Regions from separate parts of the Halobacillus amylolyticus genome, predicted to be linked through region 1. Evidence: a T-box and tRNA genes for the amino acid it is inferred to sense, from the RefSeq annotation. Region 1 holds a T-box; the other holds one or more tRNA genes.

Region 1 (15,844 bases):
AGGAAGACGGGCAGGGAACAACGTTTGATGTGTTTGTACGAAACACATTCTATGCAACATTTACGATCCCGCAATTTGGCAACCACACGGTATTAAATGCCTTGAGTGTTATAGCGATATGTCAATATGAAGGGATGTCAGCAGAGCAAATTAGTAAGCTTTCTACATTCAATGGAGTGAAACGCAGGTTTACGGAAAAGAATTGGAAGGATCAAATCCTCGTAGATGATTATGCCCATCACCCTATTGAGATAGCAGCTACTATTGATTCAGCGAGGAAAAAGTATTCGGGGAGACCTGTTGTAGCAATTTTCCAGCCACATACGTTTACACGGACTAAGACATTCCTTAATGAGTTTGCCGAAAGTTTAAAATTGGCAGATCATGTATTCTTGTGCGATATTTTCGGCTCTGCACGGGAGAATAACGGGAAATTGACGATCGAACATTTACAAAGGCTCGTCCCTGACGCCCATATTCTTAACGTTGATGAGACCGATCAACTAGCTGAGTTTGAAAATGGTATTTTACTATTCATGGGTGCAGGGGATATTCAGAAGTTTCAAAGAGCTTATGAAGAAAGTAATGAGTAACCAATTTATTATGTGCGGGCAGCAGGATTGTCCGCACAGTTTTCTTTTGTGAAAAAATTAATGGTTAAATTCGTCAAAATTTAGAGGGATTTAGTAAAAAGATCTCGAATATAACCATTAAATGCATACTGCACGTTTATAATTTACCTGAATTGGGTAATTACTAAACTGTAGTGAATACATATGTGAAGGAGTGTGCGTAAAGGCGATGATTATTATGTTATATATTGCTGCGTTGATCGCAGCGGTAGCATTTGCAGTTCTAGTCATTTTCGTTGCTAGAACCTTAATAGCCGTACGTCGGACTATGAACAATGTAGCCGATACGTTGGAAGGCGTTGAGAAGCAAATGGAAGGCATTACATTAGAGACAACGGCTTTATTAAACAAAACGAACAAGTTAGCTGAAGATGTCGGAGAGAAATCTCAAAAACTGAACACTTTAGTCGATGGGGTTAAGGGAATTGGTGATTCTGTTCAAGATTTCAACCAATCTTTACGAACTTTTTCAAAAGGTCTGACAACATCAGCTAATAACAATACTGATTCGGCTGCACAGGCTATGAAGTGGGGTCAAGTAGCTATTAACCTTTGGAAGAAGACAAAGAAAGAAGATCTTAAATAAAACAGGAGGAGAGCAATAATGAGTACAGAGAATAATCAAACAAATGAAAAGTTGAACACAAACGGGAGAGATTTTGTCCTTGGCTCACTAATTGGAGGACTTGTAGGGGCAATCGTTGCCCTATTATTCGCCCCTAAATCAGGTAGAGAGCTGCGGACGAACATTGGGGAAAGTTCAAGTGATTGGAGAGAGCGTGCAGGTGAATGGAAGGATGTAGCCTACGAAAAAAGTGGCGAATGGAAAGACCGTGCTGTTGAGTCTTCTTCACAGTTCTCCAAAAACGTATCAGAGAAATCACAAGAGTTGGGCTCTAAGGTGAAGGATTCTACTAAATCATTACAGGATAAAGTGAAGAATGGACGCAATAGCGAAGATGAAGAAGCGGAAAAAGCAGCACAGGAAGTAGCTGAGGCAATTGAAGAAGCAGCACAGGAATTAGAGAAACAACAGGACTCAACAACTTCTTCCAATATTAAGTAACAAAAGCGAGCGGGGGCTTTATGGCCTCTGCTCTTTTTGATGGATGTGTAGACTTTTTAACAGCCTGTAACTTCTGAACTCAGTCGAACATCAATTGGAACTTACAAGAAGGAGAGATAGTTTATGGAGATTAAACTTATCGAAACAAAAGAGCAATTTGACGATGTTATTGAAAATAGTGAAAAATTCTTTTTGTTCAAACATAGTTTAACCTGTCCAATCAGTGCTTCAGCAAAAGAGGAATTTGAAAAATACAGTCAAGAATCTGTAATCCCTTGTTATATGATTCATGTACAAGATGCTAGAAAGTTAAGTAATACAATTGTTCAAGACTTTGCTGTTAAACACGAGTCTCCACAAGCGTTGTTATTTAATGGTAAATCTGTAGGTTGGCATGAAAGCCATCAGAACATCACAAATGCTTCGTTATCTAAAGCCGTTGAATATGCAGGGGATGACCTTCCTTAGTGCTAGGTTGGGAAATTAAAAATATTAGACTACATGAGTTTGTCGTAACAGTGCAAAGCACACAGACAGACACGAAAGGCTAGTTAATTGACTGCGGGCCATAGGACGTTCTGAACTTAGTCGAACTTCTCCTTACGTATCTGTGGGGCAATTGCGCTTATGTTCTATACTATTGACTTATTTTAGGCAATAAAAGAAATCTTTTTAACTAATTCTTAATGAAAGCCCTTTCTAAGGGTGACAACTTTCATAAAATTCGCTATAATTAACCCTAATTATCTAAAGAATTAATTTCATTTACAGGAAACTAAACAATCATAGGGGGACTAATCATGAGTAACCAGCAATTGGACCAGTTACGTAGTCAGCTGGAAGAGGTAAACTTGCAGCTTTTGAATTTAATAAACAAACGCGGTGAACTGGTAAAGGATATTGGTCAAATCAAAGAAAAACAAGGAATGAACAGATTTGATCCAGTACGGGAAAGAGTCATGTTTGATCAAATATCGCAGCATAATGATGGACCTTTTGAGGATTCGACGGTTATTCATTTGTTTAAGGAGATCTTTAAAGCCGGTCTTGAGCTTCAACAGGATGATCATAGAAAAGCGTTATTAGTTTCTCGTAAGAAAAAACCTGAAGACACGGTCATTGATATAAAAGGGGAAAAGATCGGTGACGGCAACCGCCACTTTATTATGGGACCATGTGCAGTAGAAAGCTACGAGCAAGTGTCGACCGTTGCCGAAGCTGTTAAAAAGCAGGGTCTGAAGCTTTTAAGAGGTGGGGCATTTAAGCCGAGAACTTCGCCTTATGACTTCCAGGGCTTAGGAATAGAAGGTTTACAAATATTAAAGCAGGCTGCTGACGAACATGATTTAGCAGTAATAAGCGAAATTGTTAATCCGGCTGATATTGAACAGGCAGTCGACTACCTTGATGTGATTCAAATCGGAGCGAGAAACATGCAAAACTTTGAATTGTTGAAGGAAGCAGGATCAGTGAATAAGCCTGTCCTCTTAAAACGTGGCATGTCGGCAACGATTTCAGAATTCATCAATGCTGCAGAATATATTATTTCCAGAGGGAACGGTAATATTATTCTATGTGAACGTGGAATTAGAACATATGAGAAGGCCACTAGAAATACACTCGATATTTCTAGTGTCCCTATTTTGAAACAGGAAACCCATCTGCCGGTAATGGTTGATGTCACCCATTCAACAGGGAGAAGAGATCTTCTTTTACCAGCAGCAAAAGCAGCGCTTGCTATTGGAGCAGATGGAGTTATGGCAGAAGTTCATCCAGACCCGGCTGTAGCATTGTCAGATTCCGCACAGCAGATGGATATTCCAACCTTTGAATCATTTATGGATGAGCTTAAAAAGTTCTGAATATTAGAATATCCCGTTTTGCAAAATCAATTGAAGAGAACCTAATAAAGGTGGACGACATGACATTGAGTGAAGCAAAACGCAATAATTTATGAATTTTTTCTGTCTCTTATATAAGTCAGGCTGAATTTCCAGCCTGACTTATTTTTTGTTATCATGTTATCCGTTATAATAGTTAGGGTAACCTAGAACTATCAACAGTTCCCGCGAACATTGCGGAAGATGATCAACTATCGTATGATAATTTTATGAGTAAGTGCTTTAGTTGTAATCGACGGAGGAGGAAGTAATATGAATGTAACAATATATGATGTAGCAAGAGAAGCTAATGTCTCGATGGCAACGGTGTCACGAGTAGTAAATGGAAATCCAAATGTAAAGCCTGCCACAAGGAAAAAGGTGAACGATGCGATTGAACGCCTTGGTTACCGGCCAAACGCCGTAGCACGAGGGCTAGCTAGTAAAAAAACGACCACAGTAGGCGTTATCATCCCGGATATTTCAAGTATCTTCTTTGCCGAATTAGCACGAGGAATTGAAGATATCGCAACGATGTACAATTACAATATTATTCTAAGTAACTCCGATCAGAATAAAGATAAGGAACTTCATTTAATTAATGCGATGCTTGGCAAACAAGTGGATGGTCTTGTATTTATGGGAGGGAAAATTACCGATGATCACGTGCGTGAGTTTAAAAATGCGTCTGTGCCTATAGCCCTTGCAGCTACTGTTGATGAGACAGGAGAAACGCCAGCAGTTAATATTAATTATGAGCAAGCGGCTTATGAAGCTGTAGAGTTACTACTCTCGCATAATAATGAACGGGTTGCTTATGTGTCAGGTGCTGAAAACACAGAAATAAATAATCAGAAGCTAGAAGGATATAAGCGGGCATTAAGCGACCATAATCAAAACGTTAGTGAAGAACTGATTATCACCGGGGATTATTCTTATGATTCCGGAATCGAAGCATTTGAACAGCTTTGGGAGTTGCCTGAAAAGCCAAGTGCCGTTTTTGTTGCAGCTGATGAAATGGCTTTGGGTGTAATTCATGGTGCACAAGACCAAGGGCTAAAGGTTCCAGAGGATATAGAAGTGTTCGGCTTCGACAATACGCGTCTTGCGACAATGGTTCGGCCTACATTGTCTACTGTTGTACAACCCATGTATGATATTGGTGCTGTAGCCATGCGTTTACTTACGAAGTTTATGAATAAAGAAGAAGTAGAAGAGCAAAATGTCACGCTACCTCACAGAATTATTGAGAGAAACTCAACACAATCAAAATAATGCCGATATAAATACTAAATGGTATTTGAAAAATCGGGGAGAGAGATGAATGAACAAGCGGGATTTGTTGACTCCAATTGGTATCACCCTCGGTATTGTCATGGTTATGTTTGGGATCATGTCGAGCGCAGGTATGGACGGAATCGCCACCTTTGCTGATGCCGCATCTATTTTAATTGTCGTTGGCGGACTTTTTGCTGCCCTTATGGTTAATTTTAACTTAGCTGAGATTAAACTGACTTTTCGTGTCTTAAAGGAATCGTTCAAGCAACGTGATATGAACTTACTTGAGCTGATCCAGTTATTCGTTCGATTTTCAGAACGTGCACGAAGAGAAGGTTTGCTTGCGCTTGAAACAGAACTTGAAGAAGTGGACGACCCCTTTATAAGAAAGGGGGTCTTCCTTGCTGTAGACGGTGTGGAGCCGGAAGTTATTAACGACATTATGACTGCAGAGATTGTTGCTGTTGAAGAACGACATCAAAGGGGAAGAACAATTATTGAAAAAGCGGGGAGTATGCCCCAGCGTGGGGAATGATTGGCACATTAATTGGGCTTGTTCTAATGCTGCAGACATTAAGCAGCCCTGAAACTTTGGGCCCGAAAATGGCCGTTGCCCTTTTGACCACTCTTTATGGTACACTGCTTTCCAATCTTGTCTTTATTCCTATGGCTGGGAAGCTTGCGAATAAAACAGAACAGGAAATTTTCATAAAGCAATTGATTATTGAAGGTGTCATAGGTGTTCAATCAGGTCAAAACCCTAGAATTCTTGAGGAGAAATTAAGTGCTTTTCTATCAGAAGAAGATAAAAGGGTATCTGAAGCACCTGTAGATTCAGAGGGAAGCGGATTACAGGGTACAGCAAATGAAGTTTAGACAACGAAAAAAGGTAGAGAATAAAGGTTCCCCAAGGTGGATGACAACATATGCGGACATGATCACACTTATTCTTGTGTTTTTTATCCTATTGTTTTCGATGTCGCAAATCAATTTAGTCAAATTTGATTCTATTGCTGAATCGTTTCGCAATAGAATGGTCTTTGATTTTCAACCCTCTCCTGTCGAAAGTAACTATCCTGCAGAGCATGCAAAAATGCAAGAAAATGGTGAAATGAATAATGAATTTGAAGAGCCTGTTGATAAACCTCAGAATATGGCTGAACCATCCGACTTGGATGAGCTTTTTAAAGAGGTAAATCAATATCTTGAAACCAATCAGCTTCAGAACACCATTTCAGCCATGAGAACTGATCTTGGCGTAGTGCTGGTCTTACAGGAACAATTGTTATTTGAGACTGGTGAAGCGGCAATCCTCGAATCTGGTAAACCTTTTCTTAGTAAAGTAGGGACATTGCTTACTAATATACCAAACTATGTGAAGGTGGAAGGACATACGGATAATCGGCCCATTTCCACCTTTAAATATCCTTCAAATTGGGAACTCTCAGGAGCACGTGCAAGCAGTGTGATTCGGTACTTAACTTCAACAATAGAAGGACTTGGGCAAAGCCGTTTTAGTGCTGTGGCTTATGCTGATACTCGTCCTATTGTATCAAATAATTCACCAGAGAATTGGAGTAAAAACCGTAGAGTTGAAATTGTGATTATTGATCCTAAATCCCCCTCATAAAAAGGAGACCTGGGAAAAGGTCTCCTTTTTATGAAGATGAATTATACTTTTTTTGATTATAAATAAACTGCATGGATTTTTCTAATACTTTTAGATTTTTTTCAGTAATCTCTTGTTTTCTAGGTATGTCTTGATAGGAACCTTCAGGGTCATTCCAATTCGTTGGAAGTCTAACTGGTGACTTAGGCTGCCAGTAGTTTCTCCATGATGAAGATAAAGGACCTTCAAAAGGTGTCCCTGTTGACATGATCTTCCAAACTTGTGCCCATGCTCTCGGCACAACACGCCAAATATCATAGCCGCCCCCACCGAGAGCTACCCATCTTCCTTCACAGTATTCATGAGCGAGTTGATGTGCGATCATCGGAATTCTTTCGTACAATTTCATTGTCGAACAAAGGTGTGTTAATGGATCAAGAAAGTGGGCATCTGCCCCATTTTGGGTAATAATGATATCTGGTTTAAAGTACTCGACAATTTGCCTGAAAGCGTATTCATATAGGTGTATAAATGATTCATCTTCAGTAAAAGCATCGATAGGCAAGTTAAAGGAATATCCATATCCTTCCTTCAGGCCTCTTTCATTCACATTACCTGTCCCCGGAAATAAGTAACGTCCGGTTTCATGAATGGAGAAGGTACATACATTCGGGTCGTCATAAAAAGCCCATTGGACCCCGTCGCCATGGTGAGCATCCGTATCCACATATAAAACCTTGTAATCAGTATGCTCACGAATGTATTTAATTCCTACAGCTCCGTCATTATAAATACAAAATCCGGACGCTTTCCGTTCGAAGCCATGATGAAGCCCACCACCTAAATTCAATGAATGTTTTACTTTTCCTTGTAAAACAGAATCAATGGCGGCGAGTGTGCTTCCAACAAGTAGTGAAGAGGCTTCATGCATCCCCGTAAACATCGGAGTGTCTTCTGTCCCGATTCCATATTCAAGACCTTCACTTTCCGTAAGCAACCCTTCACCGCCACGCTTGACTGCATCAATGTATTTAGGATTATGCACAAGTCTTAACTCTTGATCAGTAGCCAAACGAGGAGGAGTAATATCATCGCTTGTAAGGGCCTGTTCTTTTTCAAGTAAATCTTTCGTCAAAATCACGCGTTGTTGATTAAACGGATGATCATCTCGGAAGCGATAACGTGTAAAATCATCTGAAAATACAAAGCTTGAATGACAGATCATGGTGACATCCCCGGTAAATGAGGCCATAGAACTTCATATCCCTCTGCTTTTAAATCTTCTATTGTAGGGAGAGGGTTCATGGTTTGAATTCGTATGACAATAATCTTGTAGTCTGAATCTGGTTTATAAGGATAGATTAAAACAGAGCTAATATTCAATTTACGTTTTCCGAAAACTTGCGTGACTTGGGGGAGAATCCCAGGTCTATTAATGACCTTCACTTCAATTTGTGAGCTTTGTACATTTGTTCCGGTAAGCTGGATTAGTGTATAAAGCATGTCTTTTTCTGTAATGATGCCGACAAGTTCATCATTTCTAGTAACAGGTACACAGGCAATTTCTTGCTCGTAAAAGATCCCGGCCACTTCCTCAACAAAATCCAGAGGGTGGACGGTAGTAACAGGTGTTGTCATAATCGACTCAATAGGATTTTTAAGCTGTCCTGGTTGTTCAGGAGCATCAAATATTGAAGGACTAGCATCCCGTACATCTCGATCAGAAACAATTCCAACCACACAGTTTTGTTGATCCACTATTGGAATATGACGAATGTGATGTTCATTTAACAGTTTTAATGCCGTTTCGATCCCATCGTTAGGCGATAGTGTGATGACGTCTTTATTCATTATCTCTTCAACTAACATGTTATTCGCCCCTTGCTTTTCGGTATTGATGACGGGTGAGAAACCGTAGATGATCGAACTGATCTATAGAGGAGGCAGGAACGTTTTCACCGATTCTCACCATTAAACAGTTTGCCGGATGGGAAATGATTTCGGGGTCATCTGTTGGGGAGGGGGTTAATCCGCCGGCAAACATCATTTTTTCCATCACTTTTCGATAATCCCATATCGAAAGACGTGTTCCTTTAAGATCCCAATGCCAATAATACTCATTAGAGATAATGATATAGTTCTCCATATATCCATCCATCATTGAAATCTGGAGCAGACGTGACCCTACACGGAAGCCGCGAAACTGTGGGATCACTTCAATTGCACCAAGCTCAATAAGATCTTCCATGTTGCCTTCAGACCATCGTTCTAAAGGGTCTGGGTGAAGATACGTAACGTAACCGATGATATTATCTTTATGTCTAGCGACAACAATCCTTCCTTCCTCAAAGTCAGCAATACTTTGTAATGCTTCAAATTGTTTGACTGGAGGACGAAACGCATGCAATCCTTCATCAAATGTATATTTAGCCAGTTGTTCGGATGACAGAGGCCCCTCGATGATAAGAGGTCCAAATTGTGTATCAAAAGTTTCAGAGTGATAGGTCTTTGTATGTCTCATTACATCACCACCTAGTGTGAAAATTCTGTATCTACTCACATTATACATGAATGTTTGTTATTTTAAATGTTCAAAGATAAGAAAACTCCAGCCCCTAAAAAGAGGCTGGAGTTAGTGATTACTGTTCGTCGGCATTTGGTTCTGAATCATCATTGTTCACGTTGTCTTGATTACCTGTGTTACCTGCATTACCTTCATTTGGTTGTTCAGTTTCAGTATTAGAACTTTCCTCACTACCGGCTTGGGTTTCGTTATCATCAGCCGAGCTAGCTTCTGGAGATGCCTCAGGGTTTTCTGGGTCTGCTGACTCAGAGGACCCTGAGACGGGTTCTTCGGTTTCTGCTTCGGAATCTGAGGATGGCTCTGACTCCTCTTCAGGTTTAGGTTTAGGATCTTCCTCTGGTTCTGGCTTCGGTTCTGGGTCAGCTTTACCGGGTTTACCAACTTTTACAGTTGATGAATTACCAGACGATTGGCCGAAGTAGTCTACAGCTCGTACGGCATAGATCCCATCACCGCCAGAGAAGTTAAAGGAAGTTTCCGTCGTATTTCCTATTAATGTAAATGATCCACCAGGCTCAGATGCCTTATACACTCTATAACCAACGACATCGTTACTAGAAGAGGCAGACCAGGATATCACTGATGAGTTTGCTGAAACTGATCCGGGAGCTGCGGGGCTGTTCCCATCATTTTCGATCGATGATGTGGATAACGATCCGGATGAAGGGAGAGCAACATTGTTCCATGCCCCTCTGTTTGGAATTAAATAGTTCAAAGTTGATTGCGAGTCATAATTGTTTTCTTTGATAAATTCAGGACTTAGTGTTACACCGCCGCCATCAATGATGAATTCATTCGGTGTATTTGCTCCAGCAGTAACTAAATTACTCTTCACTCTAACAAACTCACCGCTAATCAGACTATCATCAACTTTTGTAGGAGCGTATTCCGCAATATAGAGGTCGCTTTGCGCGAGCCCTACGGATGAACATAAATCAGAGGCTAGTAAACCAGAAGTAGCACAGTAGGAACGTGAAACAATTCCTTCTGGACGCTGGAAACCACTGTCTGGAACCATGAGCTCTGGTCGGATTTCCGATACGGCATTAACTACATCAGCCCACAGTGCTGTATTTCTTCCACTATAATTTGAAACACCTCGTAAACTTGCTTCTTCATCATACCCCATCCACATGCTTACTGTAACGTTAGGGTTAGTAGCGACAAACCATGTATCTTTATACTTTTGTGATGTACCTGTCTTGCCAGCCCAGTCGACACCAGGGTACGTAAGCTGTCCTTTTAATCCGGCTGCCGTTCCATATTCTAATACATCGCGCAGCATATCGATTGTGAGATATGCGGCTTGCGGACTAAACACTTCAGTTGTTTCTGATTCATGCTGATAAAAAGTTTCGCCATCTTGTGTCTCAATTTTTTCGATCATATACGCATCGACGAAATTCCCCATATTACCAAATGTGGCATAGGCATTGGTGTTTTCTTCATTGGTCACAAGAGCTGTGCCAAGGGCTAAAGAAGCGTTAGTATAATCATCTTCACCGAATGTTGTGAAGCCCATTTTCTCTAAATAATTTTTAGCTGGATTTTCATCAATGATTCGCATATATCCTTTAACAGCAGGGACGTTATAAGACTTCGCTAACGCGTAACGCGCTGATACAAGTCCATGATATCCTCCACCGTAGTTCCCTACGTTATCGCTAGTGCCCCTGTATTGATAAGGAACGTCTGCAAATACGGAGCCGGGATGAATACGTCCCATGTCGATCCCTGGCCCATAAACGGCCAACGGTTTCATTGTACTTCCGTTAGAACGAAGTGACTGTGTAGCGTGGTTTAGCTGTTGGGTTTCAAAGTCACGACCTGCAATAAAGCCCTTAATTTTACCTGTAGAATTTTCAATAACGGTACTTCCTACTTGTGCAGGAATCACTGTTTGGACGGGTTCCCCTGTTTCAGAGTCCGGTACTGTTACAGTCTTATTCCGAGGGTATCGGTTGTAATTGTTCTTCACTTCCTTAAGAGCGTCAAAAATCTCTTGATCTATCGTTGTATGAATCTTGAATCCGCCAGTACTTAAACGACGCTCTGCTAGCACATTATACTCTTCCGCCAGTGCTTCATCGTTCGCCACATCTTCCATTGTGTGACCATTCTCTTTAGCCAATTGCTCGACAATTATATCTTTTGCGCGTCTATGAATCTCATTTGTTAAGAATGGATACTTCTCTAGTGAAGTACTAGTTGGTTCTGCTAGATTTTCTGCTAGATTGAAGTCCAGTGCCTTCTCATATTGTTCTTTCGTAATGTATTCAGCTTCATACATCCTTTCAAGAACTTCCTTCATTCTGTTCATTCCAGGTTGAAGGGCATCGGTGCTTTTTGGTTCACCATTATTTTTAAATGGTGTATAAGCAAACGGGCTTTGGGGAAGTCCCGCGATAAAAGCGGCTTGAGGAATAGATAATTCCTTTGCACTCACGCCGAATATACCCTCGGCTGCAGTTTGAACACCTGCTATGTTTTGACCGTTCGCATTTCGGCCAAAGGGAACAATGTTTAAGTATGCTTCTAAGATTTCTTCTTTTTCAAAAAAGCGTTCTACTCTTAATGCGATTAACATTTCCTTTGCTTTACGCTCAAATGACACTTCATTTGTAAGGATTTGGTTTTTAACAAGCTGCTGTGTTAACGTACTACCACCGGTTTTAACGGCAGCATTGGTTACTTCTTGCATGACGGCTCGCATAACGGCTTTAGGTACGACACCGTTATGTGTGTTGAAATAAGCATCTTCTGTGGCGATAACGGCATGCCGCAGGTGTTTACTCATTTGGTCAAGCGTCACTTCTTCTCTGTATAGATCTGACTGTATTTTTCCTAAGAAATTTTCATCATCAAAATAAATTTCAGATGTTTCCTCGTAGTTATAAATACTTTCTCGCATTTCGGCTTCACTTCTCATAGGCTCGTCCTTAACGAGTGATGCGAAGTAACCGGCTCCGACTCCGCCAGCGAAAAATAGTCCAACTACACCAAGAATGATGAAAAATAATATGATATTCCAGGTCACATCATAACCTATGCGGGTACTTTTTTGAATTACTCCTTTTTCCCAAAGAGACTTAAGAGATTTAAAATCAAATTTTTTATTCTTCCCCATATATAAAAACCCTCCTAAATTCCAAACTATATTATAACACATCCGCTATTTAAGAGACATAACTCAACAGCAATTTATCATTGCCTTTTTGCACAGGTTATGATAATAATGGAATACAGTTAAAATATTCGTGTGATGAATGGCTGAAGTAAAAAGTAGATCACTAATCCAGAGAGCTGACGGTTGCTGGGAGTCAGCATACATTTACTTTTGAATTACGGTCGGGAGCAATCTTCTGGCAAGACCAGAAGACGGTTGAATAAACCGTTATCAGTGAGAGTGGCATGTCATGTGCAACAAGGGTGGTACCGCGAAAAGACCTCGTCCCTTTTTTGGGGAAGAGGTCTTTTTTTGTTTTAAAAATTCGGCAAACTAAGGAGTGTTCAGGATTGGATATCTTAACAGATTTAGAAAAGCGTGGTTTAATTAATCAAATTACTGACGAAGAAGGATTAAGAAAGCATTTAAATGAAAAGCAAGTGACACTGTACTGTGGGTTTGATCCGACCGGGGACAGTCTACACATCGGTCATCTAGTACCAGCGTTATTGTTGAAACGATTCCAGGAGGCTGGACATCGTCCAATCGCACTTGTCGGTGGCGGTACGGGGATGATAGGAGATCCAAGCGGGCGGTCTACGGAGCGACAGCTTAATTCGGCTGAAGTGGTGCTTGGATACAGTGAAAAACTTAGCAATCAACTAGCTAAGCTGCTTAATTTTGATGAAGGTGAAAATGCTGCTGTCGCTAGAAACAATCATGAGTGGCTATCGCAAATGACAGTCATTGATTTCTTGCGGGATACTGGAAAACACTTCGGCATAAATTACATGCTGGCTAAAGATTCTGTGGAGTCCCGGATCGAAAGCGGCATAAGTTTTACAGAATTCAGCTATATGATTTTACAAGCGCTCGATTTCCAACAGTTAAATGCGAAAGAAAGTTGTACCCTGCAAATTGGGGGCAGTGATCAGTGGGGCAATATTACCGCCGGTCTTGAATACATTCGTAGGTCAGCAGCTGGAGAGAAAGAAGTCGAAGCTTACGGGTTAACAATGCCGTTAATTACAAAAGCGGATGGTTCAAAATTTGGGAAAACTGCTGGCGGAGCGATTTGGCTAGATCCTGAGAAAACAACACCGTACGAGTTTTACCAGTTTTGGATTAATGCGGATGACCGTGATGTTATTCAATTCTTGAAGTACTTCACATTCTTGAGTCACGAAGATATTGCTGAACTTGAGAAGGAAGTGGAGGCCCAGCCAGAAAAACGGATGGCTCAACGACGTCTGGCTGAAGAAATGACTCGCCTTATCCATGACGAGGAGGCATTAAAACAAGCTGAACGAATTAGTGAAGCTTTATTTAGCGGAGATATTAAGGCTCTTTCAGGAAATGAGATAGAACAGGGCTTTAAAGATGTACCCGCCTATCATTCTGAAGAAAAACAACCAGCATTAATTGAACTATTGGTTACAGCTGGCATTTCTTCATCCAAACGCCAGGCGCGGGAAGATATTAATAATGGAGCGATCTATATAAATGGAGATAGAAATCAGGATTTAAAGCATATAATTAATGAAACGGATCGTATTGAAGATCAATTTACAATCATCCGCAGAGGTAAGAAGAAATACTTTTTAATTCGATATGTTTAAAAACAAAAGAGTCTCTTTCTGAGGCTCTTTTTGTCTTTAAGGATGAAGAGGAATTTCTAGCTTATAACCATTTCCTTCCACCTCAGGTCATCCAAATTTTGAATGACCTGAGGTGGGAATAATTTCCAATACCTTTCAAAATAAAAACCACCCTAGTTAAGGGTGGTTTCTTAAAGGAGCTATTAACGAGAGTAGAACTCAACGATAAGAGCTTCGTTAATCTCAGCTGGAAGTTCAGAACGCTCAGGGTAACGAGAGTAAGTACCTTCTTGCTTGTCAGCATCGAACGTAAGATACTCTGGTACGAAGTTGTTCACTTCAACAGCTTCCTGTACGATATCTAGGTTTTGTGATTTCTCACGAAGACCAATCACTTGACCTGGTGCTACGCGGTAAGATGGAATATCTACGCGTCCGCCATCAACAGTCACATGACCGTGGTTAACTAGCTGACGAGCTTGTGGGCGCGTACGAGCTAGACCAAGACGGTAAACAAGGTTGTCTAAACGAGATTCAAGAAGAATCATGAAGTTCTCACCGTGAATCCCTTTCATGTTCCCGCCTTCTTCGAACATGCGACGGAATTGACGCTCAGTTAGGCCATACATGAAACGAAGCTTCTGCTTCTCTTGAAGCTGAAGTCCATATTCAGACTGTTTTCTACGTTGATTTGGACCATGCTGTCCAGGTGCGTAAGGACGTTTGTCTAGTTCCTTACCAGTTCCACTTAAAGAAATGCCATAACGACGTGATTTTTTCCAGGTTGATCCTGTATAACGTGCCATTGGTATTTCCCCCTCTTTATTTTATTTTGCATAAAATAAAAACAGTGTGTGTTCCTCATAACGCTGCACATTTTGTTTTCATGCACCATCGCTCCAGCAGCAGAGAGTTACGCGATGCACCTCATAAGGCGAGGAACAAAATGAAATCAGGCGCCGGATTCACATAGGCTGCCGTTTATTTTACACAAAGGCTATTATAATTTTTTTTTATGTATAAGTCAAGGTATGTTTTTATAAGGGACCTTTAGCTATGTTATTTTCATAAAAATGTTTAATTTTAACACTTACTTTAACAAAAAAGGTATAAAGTAATGGTATAATAGGCTTAAACATATGTGCTGTAAGGTGGGAGTGAAATAATAATGAAACTGCAGGGGAAGGAAACAAATGGAGTACCATCCATTCAATCACGTTTATTAAATTTGTATTTCATGAGGACGGCTTTATCTTTTCAAAACTTTGTTACTGAATTAACAAATGAAATTCAAAACTTTTTGCAGGCAGATTTTGCTGCTTTCTACCTTTTAGATGAAGGGGAAGGAGATTATTGTCTAGTTTCAACCACTAGTGAAAATCACAAGTTTCCGGAACGAATAAATACCACCGAAACAGGCGATCCGTGCCGCCTCCTTAGCAGTCATTATGTAATAGCACGTTATAAGGCTCGTCCACTTGTATTACCATTAGGACCTAAAACAAGAAGGCTAGGCTATATTATGCTTCAACAGAGTCCATATACTAGAAGGAGCAGGGGCGAGCTTATAACCATAGCTTCTGAGGTCACTAAGTACTTAGTTAAAGCTGAGAGCTATTATACGGCTCATGATGAGAAGAAAAAATACGAGCTTTTATATAATATTACATCAAAGATACATTCCTCGATAGATATGGACGGTGTACTTAAAGAAGTTATTTCGACTCTAAGAAAAGTACACCCTGAGTACCACTATTACTTATCGTTATCACAGAACCACAACGCAAGTCATGACTTACCTGTGAGAGAGTTGTCTTATGAAGGCGGTAATTCAAATAGAGCAAGCACAAGGGCTTATCTGACAGGTGAGTGGCAAGTTGAAGTGCGTACAAAAGAGAAACAATCTTATTTGTATGCACCTCTTAAGGGTAAACAAGGAGTGTATGGAGTGCTGCAAATTGTTGCACCAAGTTACCTGTTTTTCGCGAAGAAAGATATTGAATTGTTCGTTCAGATTGCAAATACAGCTGG
Region 2 (15,844 bases), 1.6 Mb from region 1:
AAAATTGCCATAGCCTATGTTATTATATCATACTTTTACTTTTGAAAATATTATAAGACTGGTTGACATAGGAAATTCCGTTAAAATACGGGTAGTGGAAGCCTAACTAAGATCCGCTGGTCACGCTACGACTAAGCCCGAGGCGATGTACCAACACTAAACTACCTCCCCCATACGGTGGACCAGAAAAACCACTATGAGCCATTCATAGTGGTCACTGTCATTGCTTATTCAAAAGAAAAAAGATCTGTTGTGAACTTTTTCATATGATACCACATCCACTCAAACACTTGGTTAACCTCATGTATCTCCCCGCTGACATACGCCTGATATTTCTTCCCGTTCGTAATATCACCAATACCGGTATCCGTTACGATATCACCGTTAATTAATGTGATATCGCCGTTAATTTTACCATCGACTTTGAGATCGCCATTGCGAACGACTAAATCACCATCGACAGTCACTCCATCAGGCACGATAACCGTATTATTTCGAATCACTAAATCATCTTGCTTAGATACGGTAACTTGATGGTCCTGATTCCAGGCGGAGAAGATGCCACTAAACATTAATATAAAAAATACAGCAGCCGCTGTAATCATTGGATGCCTTTGTAACCAGCGTACGTAATTCCTTCTCTTTTTCTCTTTAGGAAGGCTGGACATCACACTGGCAGTGAAATTTGAAGGTGCCGTTACAGGTCCGGCATTTTTCACCAATGTAATCGAACGTTTCAGCTCATGGAAATGGTTCTGACAGGATGGGCAAGCTTGTAAGTGATCACGCAGTCGTCTCTCTTCTTCTTTAACTAAGTCACCATCCAAATATTTATGCATAAGCGCCACAGCTTCTTTATTGCAATTCAATTCCCTCAACTCCTTTACACATGTCGAAGCCTCTTACGCAAGGCTTCCCTGCCCCGGTGAACTCTTGTCTTAACCGTCCCTACAGGAATGTCCAGAATCTCCGCAATCTCCTGAAGCGCCAGTTCATCTAAATATCTTAATACAATGACACTACGGTACTTAGGGGGCAGGGCCAGAATCTCACGGTGAATGTAGCTTTGTAACTCTAAACTCTCCACCTCTTCCTCTGGCGACGCTTGATCAATCGCCAATTGAGAATACATATCTAATCCATCCGTTCCTCTCACCTCAGCATCGAGATAATAGTCAGGCTTCTTTTTCCTAATTCGATCGATCGTTAAGTTAGTTGCGATACGATATAACCAGGTAGAAAATTTTCGCCGCTCATCAAACGTATGAATATTCGTATATGCTCGAATAAAGGCCTCTTGAGCAAGGTCTTCTGCTTCATATGCATTCCCAATCATCCGATAACAAATATAGTAAACTTTATTTTGATAAAAGGATACTATATCCTCGAAAGCTGATTGGTCACCTTTCCTTACTGCTTTAATCTTTTGTCTAATCATCGTTTCCATTTACTATACCTCCGCCATTTGCGGTTGTTTTTCTAATACGAATGACAATACCTAAAGGTTTCAAAAGTTTGATAAAAATTTTCCTTTAACTAATAATATGTTTATTATATATTAAAAAGGGTAGTAGAAAAAATAAATGAAAGTTTTTTCCAAAGGAGGCGGGGAGAATGGGATACGAAGTCAAATTACTTGAAGAAATCGAAGCTTGTAGAAAGGAGATGAGTAGACTGGCCTGTGAAAATTCACTAACCTCTGAAAGTGTTATACGGATTAGTGTAAAGCTTGATTGCTTATTAAATGAGTTTGAGAACATAAAACAAAAGCAACTCACCCCACAAGAGGTAAGCTGCTCCTAATTCCTCAAATTACTTTAAACTCTCTCCAAATAATGACCCCATTAAGCCTACTGCCATATTTGCAGTTTTATTTTTCTCATCCAGAATTGGATTCACCTCTACAAACTCTGCGGATGTGATCATTTCGGATTGGTACAACATCTCCATAGCCAAGTGGCTCTCCCGATAACTTAATCCACCCATTACCGGTGTACCTACACCTGGTGCTTCATCAGGGTCCAACCCATCTAAATCCAAGCTCAAATGAACACCATCTGTATGGTCCTTTAAGTAAGCGATAGATTCTTGAACGACCTGTGTCATCCCCATACGATCTACTTCATGCATGCTATATACTTTAATGCCTTTTTCCTTAATCAGTACTCTTTCTCCCTCATCTAGAGAGCGAGCGCCAATAATCACAATATTTTCAGGTTTAATTTTTGGCTCATAATCAAGAATACCTGTTAGCTTTTCATGACCAATACCAAGGCTGACCGCTAACGGCATCCCGTGAATATTGCCTGATGGTGAGCTGTCACCCGTATTTAAATCTCCGTGAGCATCATACCAAATCACACCTAAATTATCATAATGTTTCGAGAGGCCAGCTAATGTACCCATTGCGATACTATGATCACCGCCTAGGACGAGTGGAAAATTCCCCTTTTCCACTACTTCATCCACAGCAACAGCTAAACGATGGCTGCCCTCTGTAATTTCATTTAAATTACGAAGGTTGTCTAACTTATTATCGTCCTTTTTACTTGGAAGTGGAATATCGATATTGCCTAAATCCTCAATCGTGTACTTTAAATTCTCCAGACGCTCAACGACTCCAGCATAGCGGATGGCGCTCGGCCCCATATCGACGCCCCTGCGCATTTGGCCTAGATCCATCGGTACGCCAATAATTGAAAGTTGTTTATTCATAATAAGTTTCCTCCTTTATTCCTTACTTTAATTGTAGATGGTTTCATATGAATGACTCAACTGAACATCTTTCTGCATATATATACGTTATTTGCCCAGTGTAAGCCAGTCTAATGCATGAATAATATCTTCAGCAATGAAGTTAATGGTCGGACGCTTATCTAATTGCTTCCACTCTTTAAGAGATTCCTTACCCGATCCTGTTTGCACGAGGATACTCATACATCCAGCTTGCCAAGCAGCCATCATATCCTTCAAACGATCGCCAATTACAAAACATTCGCTCGGAAGTAACCCATGATCACGACAAGCCAGCTCAATCATACCTATCATTGGTTTCCGGCAATTGCATTGATCAACCGGGAGGTGCGGGCAGACATATACTCCATCCAGGCCAAACCCATACAACTCTTCACGGAAGCTTTCCATTGTGGCCAGCCCCTTAGCGATGCCAGGCTGATTTGTGAAAGAAAAAAGTTTGATACCTTCCACTTGCACTATCTGTAGTTTCTCCTGCACCCCTGGATATAAACTAAAATCCCCTGGATATTCGATTTGGTCTGAACCGCCGAGGGTACCATCACGATCTAAAAAAATAGCTTTCATTTATGCTTCCTCCCTTGTTAAAGCTATCACACATATGATGAACCATCACAATTATGATATTTTACTCTGGTGTGTGCATAACTTTCAGAAAGTACACGGTTACGTGTAAGATCAGAATCATTCCATATTAAATTGGTTATTTGATAAAGCTAAAGCAGGCTGGGCACTACTGTTGAAAAAAAAAGCTGACATCTATTATGACGTCAGCTTCTAAATTATATGTATTGGTGGAGCCTAGCGGGATCGAACCGCTGACCTCCTGCGTGCAAAGCAGGCGCTCTCCCAGCTGAGCTAAGGCCCCAATGTTATATATAAAAATAAATGTTAAAAAAACGGACGTTGCAAAAAGCAATATCCGTTTTTGATGAGCCATGGAGGGCTCGAACCTCCGACCCTCTGATTAAAAGTCAGATGCTCTACCAGCTGAGCTAATGGCTCTAGTAAAAAGAGCTTTTTGATTTTCTACAAATAAAAAAAGCCTTACTCGCTATTAAAAAATAAAATGGCTGGGCCAGCTGGATTCGAACCAGCGCATGACGGTACCAAAAACCGTTGCCTTACCGCTTGGCTATGGCCCAACATTATATAATCTAGTATGTACCAGTTCACATATCTTATACCTATAAATACTCAATAAAAAAGTAAAATGGTGGAGGGAGCAGGACTCGAACCTGCGAACCCGATGGGAGCGGATTTACAGTCCGCCGCGTTTGGCCAACTTCGCTATCCCTCCACATAATAATGGACGTTTATGGTGCCGGCCAGAGGACTTGAACCCCCAACCTACTGATTACAAATCAGTTGCTCTACCAGTTGAGCTAGGCCGGCAAAAATGGTGGAGGATGCAGGGCTCGAACCTGCGACCCCTTGCTTGTAAGGCAAGTGCTCTCCCAGCTGAGCTAATCCTCCCATTCGAAATTTAAAATGGTGACCCGTACGGGATTCGAACCCGTGATACCGCCGTGAAAGGGCGGTGTCTTAACCACTTGACCAACGGGCCATAAAATACTTCTTCAGAGCTTCCAGCCGGACTTGAACCGGCGACCCCTTCCTTACCATGGAAGTGCTCTACCACTGAGCTATGGAAGCAAGTGGCTCCACCGGTAGGATTCGAACCTACGACCGATCGGTTAACAGCCGATTGCTCTACCACTGAGCTACGGTGGAATAATATGATTTTAAAACTTGACGTGGCCGCGTCCTACTCTCACGGGGATCGACCCGACTACCATCGGCGCTGAAGAGCTTAACTGCTGTGTTCGGCATGGGAACAGGTGTGACCTCTTCGCTCTCGCCACCACATCATAGGTTATGAGGTGAACCCTCAAAACTGGATAAGACATCCAAGACCAACATCATATTCTAACGTTTGACAATCTAGCTCCGACTCCCAAGTCCTCATGTTCTAAGCGATCTCTCTTCAAGGCTGAAAAACCAAAGCCTTTACGTGAGCTCACTTAGCCCAGCGGACGTAAACGGTCGTCTCCGCTTTTTAATATAGATAAGCCATCGATTGATTAGTATCCGTCAGCTTCACGTGTCACCACGCTTCGACCTCGGACCTATCGACCTCATCGTCTCTGAGGAATCTTACTTACTTGGCGTAAGGGGAAATCTCATCTCAAGGGGGCTTCATGCTTAGATGCTTTCAGCACTTATCCCGTCCACACGTAGCTACCCAGCGATGCTCCTGGCGGAACAACTGGTACACCAGCGGTGTGTCCATCCCGGTCCTCTCGTACTAAGGACAGCTCCTTTCAGATTTCCAACGCCCACGACGGATAGGGACCGAACTGTCTCACGACGTTCTGAACCCAGCTCGCGTACCGCTTTAATGGGCGAACAGCCCAACCCTTGGGACCGACTACAGCCCCAGGATGCGATGAGCCGACATCGAGGTGCCAAACCTCCCCGTCGATGTGGACTCTTGGGGAGATAAGCCTGTTATCCCCGGGGTAGCTTTTATCCGTTGAGCGACGGCCCTTCCATACGGTGCCGCCGGATCACTAAGCCCGACTTTCGTCCCTGCTCGACTTGTAGGTCTCGCAGTCAAGCTCCCTTGTGCCTTTACACTCTGCGAATGATTTCCAACCATTCTGAGGGAACCTTTGGGCGCCTCCGTTACTCTTTAGGAGGCGACCGCCCCAGTCAAACTGCCCACCTGACACTGTCTCCGAACCGGATCACGGTCCTGGGTTAGAATGTCCGTACAGCCAGGGTGGTATCCCACCAGCGCCTCCACCGAAGCTAGCGCTCCGGGTTCTCAGGCTCCCACCTATCCTGTACAAGCTGTACCAACATTCAATATCAGGCTACAGTAAAGCTCCACGGGGTCTTTCCGTCCTGTCGCGGGTAATGCGCATCTTCACGCATAGTATAATTTCACCGGGTCTCTCGTTGAGACAGTGCCCAAGTCGTTGCACCTTTCGTGCGGGTCGGAACTTACCCGACAAGGAATTTCGCTACCTTAGGACCGTTATAGTTACGGCCGCCGTTTACTGGGGCTTCGGTTCAACGCTTCGCGCAGAGCGCTAACGCATCCCCTTAACCTTCCAGCACCGGGCAGGTGTCAGCCCCTATACTTCGCCTTACGGCTTCGCAGAGACCTGTGTTTTTGGTAAACAGTCGCTTGGGCCTTTTCACTGCGGCTCCTCGGCAGAGGAGCACCCCTTCTCCCGAAGTTACGGGGTCATTTTGCCGAGTTCCTTAACGAGAGTTCTCCCGCTCACCTTAGGATTCTCTCCTCGCCTACCTGTGTTGGTTTGCGGTACGGGCGCCTCTTTCCTCACTAGAGGATTTTCTTGGCAGTGTGAAATCAGGAGCTTCGGTACTTAAATTCCCTCCCCATCACAGCTTGACGTTGCCGAGCGGATTTGCCTGTCTCGACCGTCTTACTGCTTGGACGCACACATCCAGTGGTGCGCTCTCCTTATCCTCCTGCGTCCCCCCGTCGTTCAAACGGAAAGGAGGCGGTACAGGAATATCAACCTGTTGGCCATCGCCTACGCCTTTCGGCCTCGGCTTAGGTCCCGACTAACCCTGAGAGGACGAGCCTTCCTCAGGAAACCTTGGGCTTTCGGTGAAAGAGATTCTCACTCTTTTTTCGCTACTCATACCGGCATTCTCACTTCTAAGCGCTCCACCAGTCCTTACGGTCTGACTTCGCAGCCCTTAGAACGCTCTCCTACCACTGATCCGTTCGGATCAATCCGCAGCTTCGGTGGTGTGTTTAGCCCCGGTATATTTTCGGCGCAGAGTCACTCGACCAGTGAGCTATTACGCACTCTTTCAATGATGGCTGCTTCTAAGCCAACATCCTGGTTGTCTAAGCAACTCCACATCCTTTTCCACTTAACACACACTTTGGGACCTTAGCTGGCGGTCTGGGCTGTTTCCCTTTCGACCATGAACCTTATCACCCATGGTCTGACTCCCAGAACAAAGTCGTTGGCATTCGGAGTTTGACTGAATTCGGTAACCCGGTAGGGGCCCCTCGTCCAATCAGTGCTCTACCTCCAAGACTTTCTATTCTGAGGCTAGCCCTAAAGCTATTTCGGAGAGAACCAGCTATCTCCGTGTTCGATTGGCATTTCACCCCTACCCACACCTCATCCCCGCAATTTTCAACTTGCGTGGGTTCGGGCCTCCAGTCAGTGTTACCTGACCTTCACCCTGGACATGGGTAGATCACACGGTTTCGGGTCTACGACCGCCTACTGCTTCGCCCTATTCAGACTCGCTTTCGCTGCGGCTCCGCTGCTTTAGCTTAACCTTGCAGACGGTCGTAACTCGCCGGTTCATTCTACAAAAGGCACGCCGTCACCCATCAATGGGCTCCGACTACTTGTAGGCACACGGTTTCAGGATCTTTTTCACTCCCCTTCCGGGGTGCTTTTCACCTTTCCCTCACGGTACTGGTTCACTATCGGTTACTAGGGAGTATTTAGCCTTGGGAGATGGTCCTCCCGGATTCCGACGGAATTCCTCGTGTTCCGCCGTACTCAGGATCCACTCCGGAGAAAAGAAGATGTCGACTACAGGGCTCTTACCTGCTCCGGCTGATCGTTCCAGATCGATTCATCTATCCTCTTTTTTTGTAACTCCAAAGGAGTGTCCTACAACCCCAGAAAGCAAGCTTTCTGGTTTGGGCTGATTCCGTTTCGCTCGCCGCTACTTGGGAAATCGCGTTTGCTTTCTCTTCCTCCGGGTAATGAGATGTTTCAGTTCCCCGGGTCTGCCTTCCCTTACCTATGTATTCAGTAAAGGATCCTGCTCCATTACGAGCAGGGGGTTTCCCCATTCGGAAATCTTCGGTGCATAGCCTACTTACGGCTTCCCAAAGCATATCGGTGTTAGTCCCGTCCTTCATCGGCTCCTAGTACCAAGGCATCCACCGTGCGCCCTTATTCACTTAACTATTATCGTCGTGAAAAGACGTTAAAAAATTGATGTTTGATGTCTTGTCATTCCGTGTCGTCCTCTATCAGAAGAAGATCGCCACGTTCTGATTAATCTTATCCAGTTTTCAAGGTTCATCCCGTTTATAGGGTTACTTATAAAACACAATAGTATCTTTGTGTTTTAAAGGTTTATATATGGTGGAGCCTAGCGGGATCGAACCGCTGACCTCCTGCGTGCAAAGCAGGCGCTCTCCCAGCTGAGCTAAGGCCCCGTTGAAGAATGGTGGGCCTGAGTGGACTCGAACCACCGACCTCACGCTTATCAGGCGTGCGCTCTAACCAGCTGAGCTACAGGCCCATTCATCAAGATCATATTCCTTTGATCTCTCAAAACTGAACAACCAACCATGTACGCCTTCCGTATGCGGCAGCTTCCCGGTGTTCTCGTAAGAGAAAGGGGTTGCCTTGCATAGTTCCTTAGAAAGGAGGTGATCCAGCCGCACCTTCCGATACGGCTACCTTGTTACGACTTCACCCCAATCATTGGCCCCACCTTCGGCGGCTGGCTCCAAAAAGGTTACCCCACCGACTTCGGGTGTTGCCAACTCTCGTGGTGTGACGGGCGGTGTGTACAAGGCCCGGGAACGTATTCACCGCGGCATGCTGATCCGCGATTACTAGCGATTCCGGCTTCATGCAGGCGAGTTGCAGCCTGCAATCCGAACTGAGAATGGTTTTATGGGATTTGCTACACCTCGCGGCTTCGCTGCCCTTTGTACCATCCATTGTAGCACGTGTGTAGCCCAGGTCATAAGGGGCATGATGATTTGACGTCATCCCCGCCTTCCTCCGGTTTGTCACCGGCAGTCACCTTAGAGTGCCCAACTTAATGCTGGCAACTAAGATTAGGGGTTGCGCTCGTTGCGGGACTTAACCCAACATCTCACGACACGAGCTGACGACAACCATGCACCACCTGTCACTTGGTCCCCGAAGGGAAGACCCTATCTCTAGGGCGGTCCAAGGATGTCAAGACCTGGTAAGGTTCTTCGCGTTGCTTCGAATTAAACCACATGCTCCACCGCTTGTGCGGGCCCCCGTCAATTCCTTTGAGTTTCAGCCTTGCGGCCGTACTCCCCAGGCGGAGTGCTTAATGCGTTAACTTCAGCACTAAGGGGTGGAAGCCCCCTAACACCTAGCACTCATCGTTTACGGCGTGGACTACCAGGGTATCTAATCCTGTTTGCTACCCACGCTTTCGCACCTCAGCGTCAGAGACAGACCAGAGAGTCGCCTTCGCCACTGGTGTTCCTCCACATATCTACGCATTTCACCGCTACACGTGGAATTCCACTCTCCTCTTCTGTCCTCAAGTTCCCCAGTTTCCAATGACCCTCCACGGTTGAGCCGTGGGCTTTCACATCAGACTTAAGGAACCGCCTGCGCGCGCTTTACGCCCAATAATTCCGGACAACGCTTGCCCCTACGTATTACCGCGGCTGCTGGCACGTAGTTAGCCGGGGCTTCCTCGTTAGGTACCGTCAAGGTACCGCCCTGTTCGAACGGTACTTGTTCTTCCCTAACAACAGAACTTTACGATCCGAAGACCTTCATCGTTCACGCGGCGTTGCTCCGTCAGACTTTCGTCCATTGCGGAAGATTCCCTACTGCTGCCTCCCGTAGGAGTCTGGGCCGTGTCTCAGTCCCAGTGTGGCCGATCACCCTCTCAGGTCGGCTACGCATCGTTGCCTTGGTGAGCCGTTACCTCACCAACTAGCTAATGCGCCGCGGGCCCATCTGTAAGTGATAGCGAGAAGCCATCTTTTACCTTCCCCTCATGCGAGAGAAAGGATTACCCGGCATTAGCCCCGGTTTCCCGGAGTTATTCCGATCTTACAGACAGGTTGCCCACGTGTTACTCACCCGTCCGCCGCTCATTCCACAAGCGTCACCCCCGAAGGGGATCTGCTTGCTTCCTGCGCTCGACTTGCATGTATTAGGCACGCCGCCAGCGTTCGTCCTGAGCCAGGATCAAACTCTCCATAAAAGTTGAGAATGACTTGCTCATTTGCACACCGAATGTGCTTGTTTGAATTCTCTCTATATAATAGATAGAATATGTTGACGTACTGGTTGGTTCGTTCAGTTTTCAAAGATCAAAATGTTTTGTTTGTCGTTTTAGCGACAAGAACTAATTTACCATGTCTGCGTTATAAAGTCAATAACTTTCTCAATAAAATTATTTCCTTTTGAAAGACAATATTGCGTGTGCTGTCTTTCCCGACAACGTTTAATAATATAGCATAGAATGAAAAGGTAGTGCAATAACTTTTGATAAATTTCTTGTTTTTTCTTTGAACTCCTTCCAAAAATGCTTAAGTAGAAAGGTAAACCATTTATAAAATTCGAAAGGAATTTCCGAGTTTTATCCTAGAAAAAAGCATCTTTAAGTGGCTAGCATCAGCTACAGTAGTGGAAATAACCCAGCATCCTTTAGATAATTACGAGGCCAAACCACTTCAACAGCTGTCTTTCCCTTCGTCTTTAAATAATTCAATGAATCAATGGACTATCCCTTTAAATCCCAACTATATCAGTTCTGCTTTTTCTTCTTCGGCATATATTGCAAGCATTCCTCCTGGCTTGCAAACCTCCTAAATAACTGGAACAAAACCTCATATCTGTTTCCCATAGCACTTTTTATCTCAGGATCAATCCGGTGGTCACCAAGATCGAAGATAATTTCTTCCATTTCCCTTTTTAATAAGTACTCCATCTCTTCCTGTTCCTGGTCGTTAATTATTACACCATACATTGCACAGTCTCCTCTCATACATGACTCCTTTTATTTTTACCCTGTTTTAAGGATTTATAGCATAGTTTGTCCAATTTTTTCATAGGTATGGAACATATAGAGGGAAAAGGAGCTGCTTTAACGTGAGTTTTTATACATGGCGAATGGAGAAAGTAAAGCGTTATGGAGTCGTCATATTCCTAGCATTATTTTGTGCCATATTAATGTGGATTGGTCAAATGGGCCAGCTACCTGTTTTTTCGAATGATGGGGAGCCAAAAGCTTTATCACAGGGAAGTGAGGAACAGCCGTATATCGCGTTGACGTTCAATATTAGCTGGGGAAATGAAAAGGTGAATGATATTTTGGACAAACTTGAGACTCATCAGACAAAAGCTACCTTCTTTCTAAGCGGCAGTTGGGCCGAGCGGCATCAGGATATTGTCGAGGCTATCCACGAAGATAAGCATGAAATAGCCATGACGGGATACGAATATGAAAGCTATACAGAGATGGAACCTGAAGAAATAAGAAGGGATATTCAAAAAGCGAAGGAAGTCTTTGAAAAACTTGGCTTTGAAGATATAAATTATATAAGACCCCCTCACGGCCATTTGAACGAAGAAATATTAGCAGCAATTGAACAAGAAGGACTTGAAACTGTTCAATGGAGTCTAAACCCTCGAGATTGGGAAAATCCAGGAACTAACACTATTATCGATCAAATTATGGGAACAGGATCAAAAGGGGATATTATTTTGCTTCATGCTTCTGATTCTGTCAAACAGACGGCTAAAGCACTCGAAGTGATCATCCCAGGGCTTAAACAAAAAGGTCTTGAATTTGTTACCATTACAGAATTAGTCAGTGGCGGGAAAGCTAAGATCACTCAGGAATAATAAAAGCGGCCCAAACTCTGGGCCGCTTTTTTTCTATGCTGATTTATTACTGGATGTTATTCGATGTAACAGCAGGAGCTGGTAAGCATTGCAAGCGATTAACGGAATGATCATCAGCCATACGTAGTCGCTCCCACCTGCACGTAGAGCTGGGACCCATTCAACTGTTGTGACAACGACCATAAAAAACAAGGCAGGGACAAATGCCTTTGAATTGGTTTCTTTCGATTTCACTCTAGCCACTGCAAGCGAAATGGCGAGCAAACCTATGGCGGTCCATAGGAAAGGCCAAACTGCCGCTCCTTCCGCTGCACGATAGCGGAAATAGACAAGGTCAAAAAGCGTAAAGGCAACCAAAAATAATTGAATGGATGGCCACATTCTGCGGAAAACACCCAGGCCAAACTGATTAACCGTTAAGTAAGCGAAAAAACCCATTTGGCTGATGACACTGAATATTAGCCCAAAACCAAGGAAAAATAACAATACTCCAACGAGTTCAAATAACTGAAATGGCTGTAAAACTCTGGTGTATGATTCTGATTTAAGTATAAAACTGGTCAGCAATGTTAAAACGCCGCCGATTAACAGCGTTGTCAAAAACATTCTCACCCATTTTCGACTAGTCACGTTGTTTCCCCCTAAATTGCATTAAATTACCCTCTCGTATTTTATCATGAAGCTTATGATTTTTCTTCAAGCTCGCATATTTTTTTAGCTGAATGCAAATAATAAAGCAAGGAGAATAAAGGAAAGGGGACATAAGTTATGTCCATATTACGCTTTATATGTCCCGTTATACTCGTTGTTTTCTTAGCCGCTTGTGGAGGCAGTCCTCAAGCCAGCGGGGAAGCGGATTACGAAACCACTAAAAAAATGATGGTTGATATATTAAAAACAGATGACGGTAAGAAGGCGATGACTGAAGTTCTTAAAGATGAAAAAATGCAGCAGTCAATGGCATTGGACTCCGAAGTCGTCAAGCAAGCCGTAAGTGAAACCCTTCTTTCGGAAAAAGGTAAAGAATTTTGGGGTCAACTTTTTACAGACCCGAAATTTGTTCAAGAATTCAGCAAAGTAATTGAAGAGGAACAAAAGAAATTAATGAAAGGCTTAATGAAGGACCCTGAATATCAGAAGTCACTCATTGAACTTTATCAAAACCCCGAAATGATGGAACAAATGCTCGAAGTAATGAAAGGCCAAAAATTCCGAGCCCATTTAGAAAAAACGATTCAGGAAACTTTGAACAGTCCGGTTTTCCAGGCGAAAATGACTGAAACGCTACTTCAAGCCGCAGAGCAAATGAAGAGCGGTGAAAAACCCGGTCAAGGTGGACAAGGGAAGTCAGGTGGCGGTTCAGGTTCAGGCGAATAGGCAGAAAAAAGCACGCCGCCTTTTAAAAAAGGCGGCGTGCTTTTATTTAGTACTTATCAATAACCTTTGCAGCCATGTTCCGATACACGACACCAATTGGATGATCGGTTTGGTAGACAGATGGTGCAAATACTTCTTCTTCCTCAAATGGTTGCTGCAAAGGAATGTGACCTAAAATATCTGTTTTCAGCTCATCGGCAAGCTTAGCTCCGCCGCCGCGGCCAAAGACAAACTCCTTATTACCTGTCTCTTTACTCTCAAAGTAAGCCATATTCTCTACAACGCCCAAGATTTCATGCTCTGTTTTTATAGCCATTTGGCCCGCTCGAGCCGCTACGAATGCCGCTGTAGGGTGTGGTGTTGTAACGATGATTTCCTTTGAAGAAGGTAGCATAGCATGGACATCTAGAGCCATATCACCAGTTCCAGGTGGCAAGTCAAGAAGAAGGTAGTCTAGATCCCCCCACTCCACTTCTTTGAAAAAGCTTGTCAGCATTTTGCCAAGCATAGGCCCACGCCAAATAATAGGGGAGTTATCCTCCACAAAGAAACCCATAGATACGATTTTCACACCAAAACGCTCAACGGGAATGATTTTTTCACCACGAACGACAGGGCGCTCTTCGACTCCCATCATATCTGGAACACTGAACCCGTAAATATCTGCGTCAATAATTCCGACCTTTTTGCCAAGACGTGAAAGGGCAATAGCAAGATTAACAGTCACCGTTGATTTCCCTACGCCGCCTTTTCCGCTGGCAATGGAAATAAACTTCGTACCTGTCTTGCCATCAAGCAACGAAGCTTCCTGACCCTCTTCAGCAGCTGGCTGAAACTTTTCAATTACATCATCTGACAGCTGATCAAAACGGAGCCCTACAGTTGCCGCTCCCCCGTTTTTAAGGGCGTTGACAATTGTTTGCTGCAGCTCCATTTGCTCTGCTGTATTGGTTTTAGCAATTAAAACCTTAACACTTACGTGGTTTTTCTCTTCTTTAATCTTTATCTCTTCGACTCCACCGGTTTCTTCCAACGTTTTATGTAAAAACGGATCTTCGATTGGATGGAGGATATTCAGTACCTCTTCCTGTGTAAGCACATGCGTCACCTTCCTTAGAAATGTTTCGACAGTGCAAGTATAACATATCTGAAACGCTTTCTAAGTGATTTGCTTACTCCTCAGGATCATTAGGGTATTCAAGCTCTGTAACGTAACGTAGAATGCCCCTATACACAGATGCTGCCATCTTTCTTTGATACTCTTCACTTTCGAGTAACGTTCGTTCTTCTGGATTGGATAAAAACCCCGCTTCAACCAAGGCACCAGGTGCTTTCGTATGCTTGAGCAGATAGATATTAGTCAGTCCCATGGCTTTCCGAGCTGTATTATCGAGGTTTGTTTCTATTTCCGATTGAATAAATTTAGCCAGACTTTCACTTTTGTCACTTTTCGGATTGTAAAAGGTTTGCGCCCCGCTCCACTTTTCTGAAGGGATGGCATTTAAATGCAAACTCAAGAAAAAATCCGCTTCTTTATCTTTGATAAAATCAACGCGTTTTCTAATATCCTCTGCCTTACGACGCGACAAACTACCTGCATCATCAGAAGAAAGGTCATTATCATCCTCTCTTGTTAAGTAAACAATGGCCCCTGCTTCTTGAAGATAATCTCGTAAGTACTGAGAAAGTTTGAGCGTGATATCCTTCTCTTCTGTTCCATTCTTCCCTACCGCCCCACCATCCGGAGCTCCATGGCCAGGATCAAGTATAATTACCTTTCCAGAAAGTGGCGAAGACCAGGTTTGCCACGCGTCTTTAACCTCCTGTGCAGGATAGGAAATTAAGCAAACAACCCCGACTACCGCTAGTAACCATCCTATCGTCTTCATGCGCCGTATCATAACTCTTTCACTCCCTTACATCTCCTACCTAACTATATGGGACAAGATATGTATATATGTATAGAAAGATAGGTCATCGTCATTCACTTATCCTATAATTAGTAGTAGAGTAACTATTTACCTAATCCCTTTTTCGTGTATTTTTTAATTTTTCAAAAATTAATGATACATATGTGGTATAGACATCTATATTGTCGGTACTTTATGATGAGAATAAGCGACTGAAAACCCTTTCAACTCGCTTAACATCAAAATAGAAAGGAGGCACATATGAAAACAAGAACGTCTCAGTTAACCATTTTGACTATGCTGTCTGCCACACTGCTGTTTACGACAAATACGGAAAGGAGCTTGGAAGCAAGCGAAAAGGACAAGCCTACGATTGAAAAGCACGAAAAGAAACAAGTCCAAGAACGGGCTCATCCCGTGTTTTCTTGGGGAATTCCGGTCCATCTTCACCCGTCTTACACCCGGGTTCAATTAAAGGGCTGGCATGATGAGAACACCTTTGAAAGAAATTGATTCGGTTATGGAATCGATGATCAACAAAGAAGTAATGCCTGGTGCTGTCACATTTGTGGCCCGTCGCGGTCAGATCGTTCAGCATGAAGCATATGGACACGCCGTTCTCTATGAAAATGACCAAGGGGAGAATGTGGATCATCCGATTGCCATGCAGCCTGACACCATTTTTGATATTGCCTCTCTAAGTAAAATATTCACGACAACTGCAGCCATGAAGCTTTATGAGCAAGGTCTATTTGAGCTGGACGACCAAGTAGCTGATTACATTCCCGAGTTTGCTCAAAACGGAAAGGGACATGTAACGATCAGACAGCTGATGACTCATACTTCAGGGTTCAAAGCATGGGTTCCCCTTTATACCATTGGAGATAGTAAGGAAGAACGCCTGCAGTATGTTTATGCCTATCCATTAAATAACCCACCAGGATCTACATACACCTACAGTGATCTAAATATGATTACGTTAGCCTCTATTATTGAACGTATTTCAGGCCAGAGCCTTGATGCTTTCGTTAAGGAAAACCTCACGGAACCTCTCAACATGACGAATACCATGTACAACCCTCCCAAAGGATTAAAACAACAAATCGCAGCAACTGAATATCAACCGTGGACCGACCGCGGTCT

The links. A T-box is a leader RNA that pairs with one kind of tRNA and senses whether it is charged. The one in region 1 lies ahead of tyrS (tyrosine--tRNA ligase), so its partner is inferred to be a tRNA-Tyr.
Region 2: it has a tRNA-Tyr gene. The T-box ahead of tyrS (tyrosine--tRNA ligase) is inferred to sense a tRNA for this amino acid. The anticodon was not compared.

The regions. Positions count from the first base shown of each region.
Region 1 covers NZ_CP095075.1:4,077,634-4,093,477, forward strand. The annotation lists gene murC (UDP-N-acetylmuramate--L-alanine ligase) at 1-593, shown strand, start outside; gene MUO15_RS20510 (DUF948 domain-containing protein) at 802-1,218, shown strand; gene MUO15_RS20515 (YtxH domain-containing protein) at 1,237-1,698, shown strand; gene ytxJ (bacillithiol system redox-active protein YtxJ) at 1,822-2,166, shown strand; gene MUO15_RS20525 (bifunctional 3-deoxy-7-phosphoheptulonate synthase/chorismate mutase) at 2,499-3,560, shown strand; gene ccpA (catabolite control protein A) at 3,852-4,853, shown strand; partial or broken gene motP (flagellar motor protein MotP) at 4,903-5,732, shown strand; gene motS (flagellar motor protein MotS) at 5,722-6,486, shown strand; gene MUO15_RS20545 (acetoin utilization protein AcuC) at 6,515-7,690, opposite strand; gene MUO15_RS20550 (acetoin utilization AcuB family protein) at 7,687-8,334, opposite strand; gene MUO15_RS20555 (GNAT family N-acetyltransferase) at 8,336-8,986, opposite strand; gene MUO15_RS20560 (transglycosylase domain-containing protein) at 9,105-12,176, opposite strand; T-box leader at 12,303-12,508, shown strand; gene tyrS (tyrosine--tRNA ligase) at 12,566-13,834, shown strand; gene rpsD (30S ribosomal protein S4) at 14,017-14,619, opposite strand; gene MUO15_RS20575 (sensor domain-containing diguanylate cyclase) at 14,982-15,844, shown strand, end outside.
Region 2 covers NZ_CP095075.1:2,503,068-2,518,911, forward strand. The annotation lists gene MUO15_RS12865 (anti-sigma factor family protein) at 228-869, opposite strand; gene sigW (RNA polymerase sigma factor SigW) at 884-1,447, opposite strand; gene MUO15_RS12875 (aspartyl-phosphate phosphatase Spo0E family protein) at 1,615-1,803, shown strand; gene rocF (arginase) at 1,813-2,715, opposite strand; gene MUO15_RS12885 (HAD-IIIA family hydrolase) at 2,803-3,321, opposite strand; tRNA gene MUO15_RS12890 (tRNA-Ala) at 3,547-3,622, opposite strand; tRNA gene MUO15_RS12895 (tRNA-Lys) at 3,687-3,759, opposite strand; tRNA gene MUO15_RS12900 (tRNA-Gln) at 3,825-3,899, opposite strand; tRNA gene MUO15_RS12905 (tRNA-Tyr) at 3,969-4,054, opposite strand; tRNA gene MUO15_RS12910 (tRNA-Thr) at 4,074-4,149, opposite strand; tRNA gene MUO15_RS12915 (tRNA-Val) at 4,155-4,230, opposite strand; tRNA gene MUO15_RS12920 (tRNA-Glu) at 4,247-4,321, opposite strand; tRNA gene MUO15_RS12925 (tRNA-Thr) at 4,339-4,410, opposite strand; tRNA gene MUO15_RS12930 (tRNA-Asn) at 4,414-4,488, opposite strand; rRNA gene rrf (5S ribosomal RNA) at 4,510-4,623, opposite strand; rRNA gene MUO15_RS12940 (23S ribosomal RNA) at 4,819-7,738, opposite strand; tRNA gene MUO15_RS12945 (tRNA-Ala) at 7,918-7,993, opposite strand; tRNA gene MUO15_RS12950 (tRNA-Ile) at 8,003-8,079, opposite strand; rRNA gene MUO15_RS12955 (16S ribosomal RNA) at 8,203-9,768, opposite strand; gene MUO15_RS12960 (hypothetical protein) at 10,315-10,536, opposite strand; gene pdaB (polysaccharide deacetylase family sporulation protein PdaB) at 10,659-11,414, shown strand; gene MUO15_RS12970 (KinB-signaling pathway activation protein) at 11,448-12,044, opposite strand; gene gerD (spore germination lipoprotein GerD) at 12,183-12,791, shown strand; gene MUO15_RS12980 (Mrp/NBP35 family ATP-binding protein) at 12,838-13,890, opposite strand; gene cwlD (N-acetylmuramoyl-L-alanine amidase CwlD) at 13,964-14,692, opposite strand; partial or broken gene MUO15_RS12990 (serine hydrolase) at 14,963-15,844, shown strand, end outside.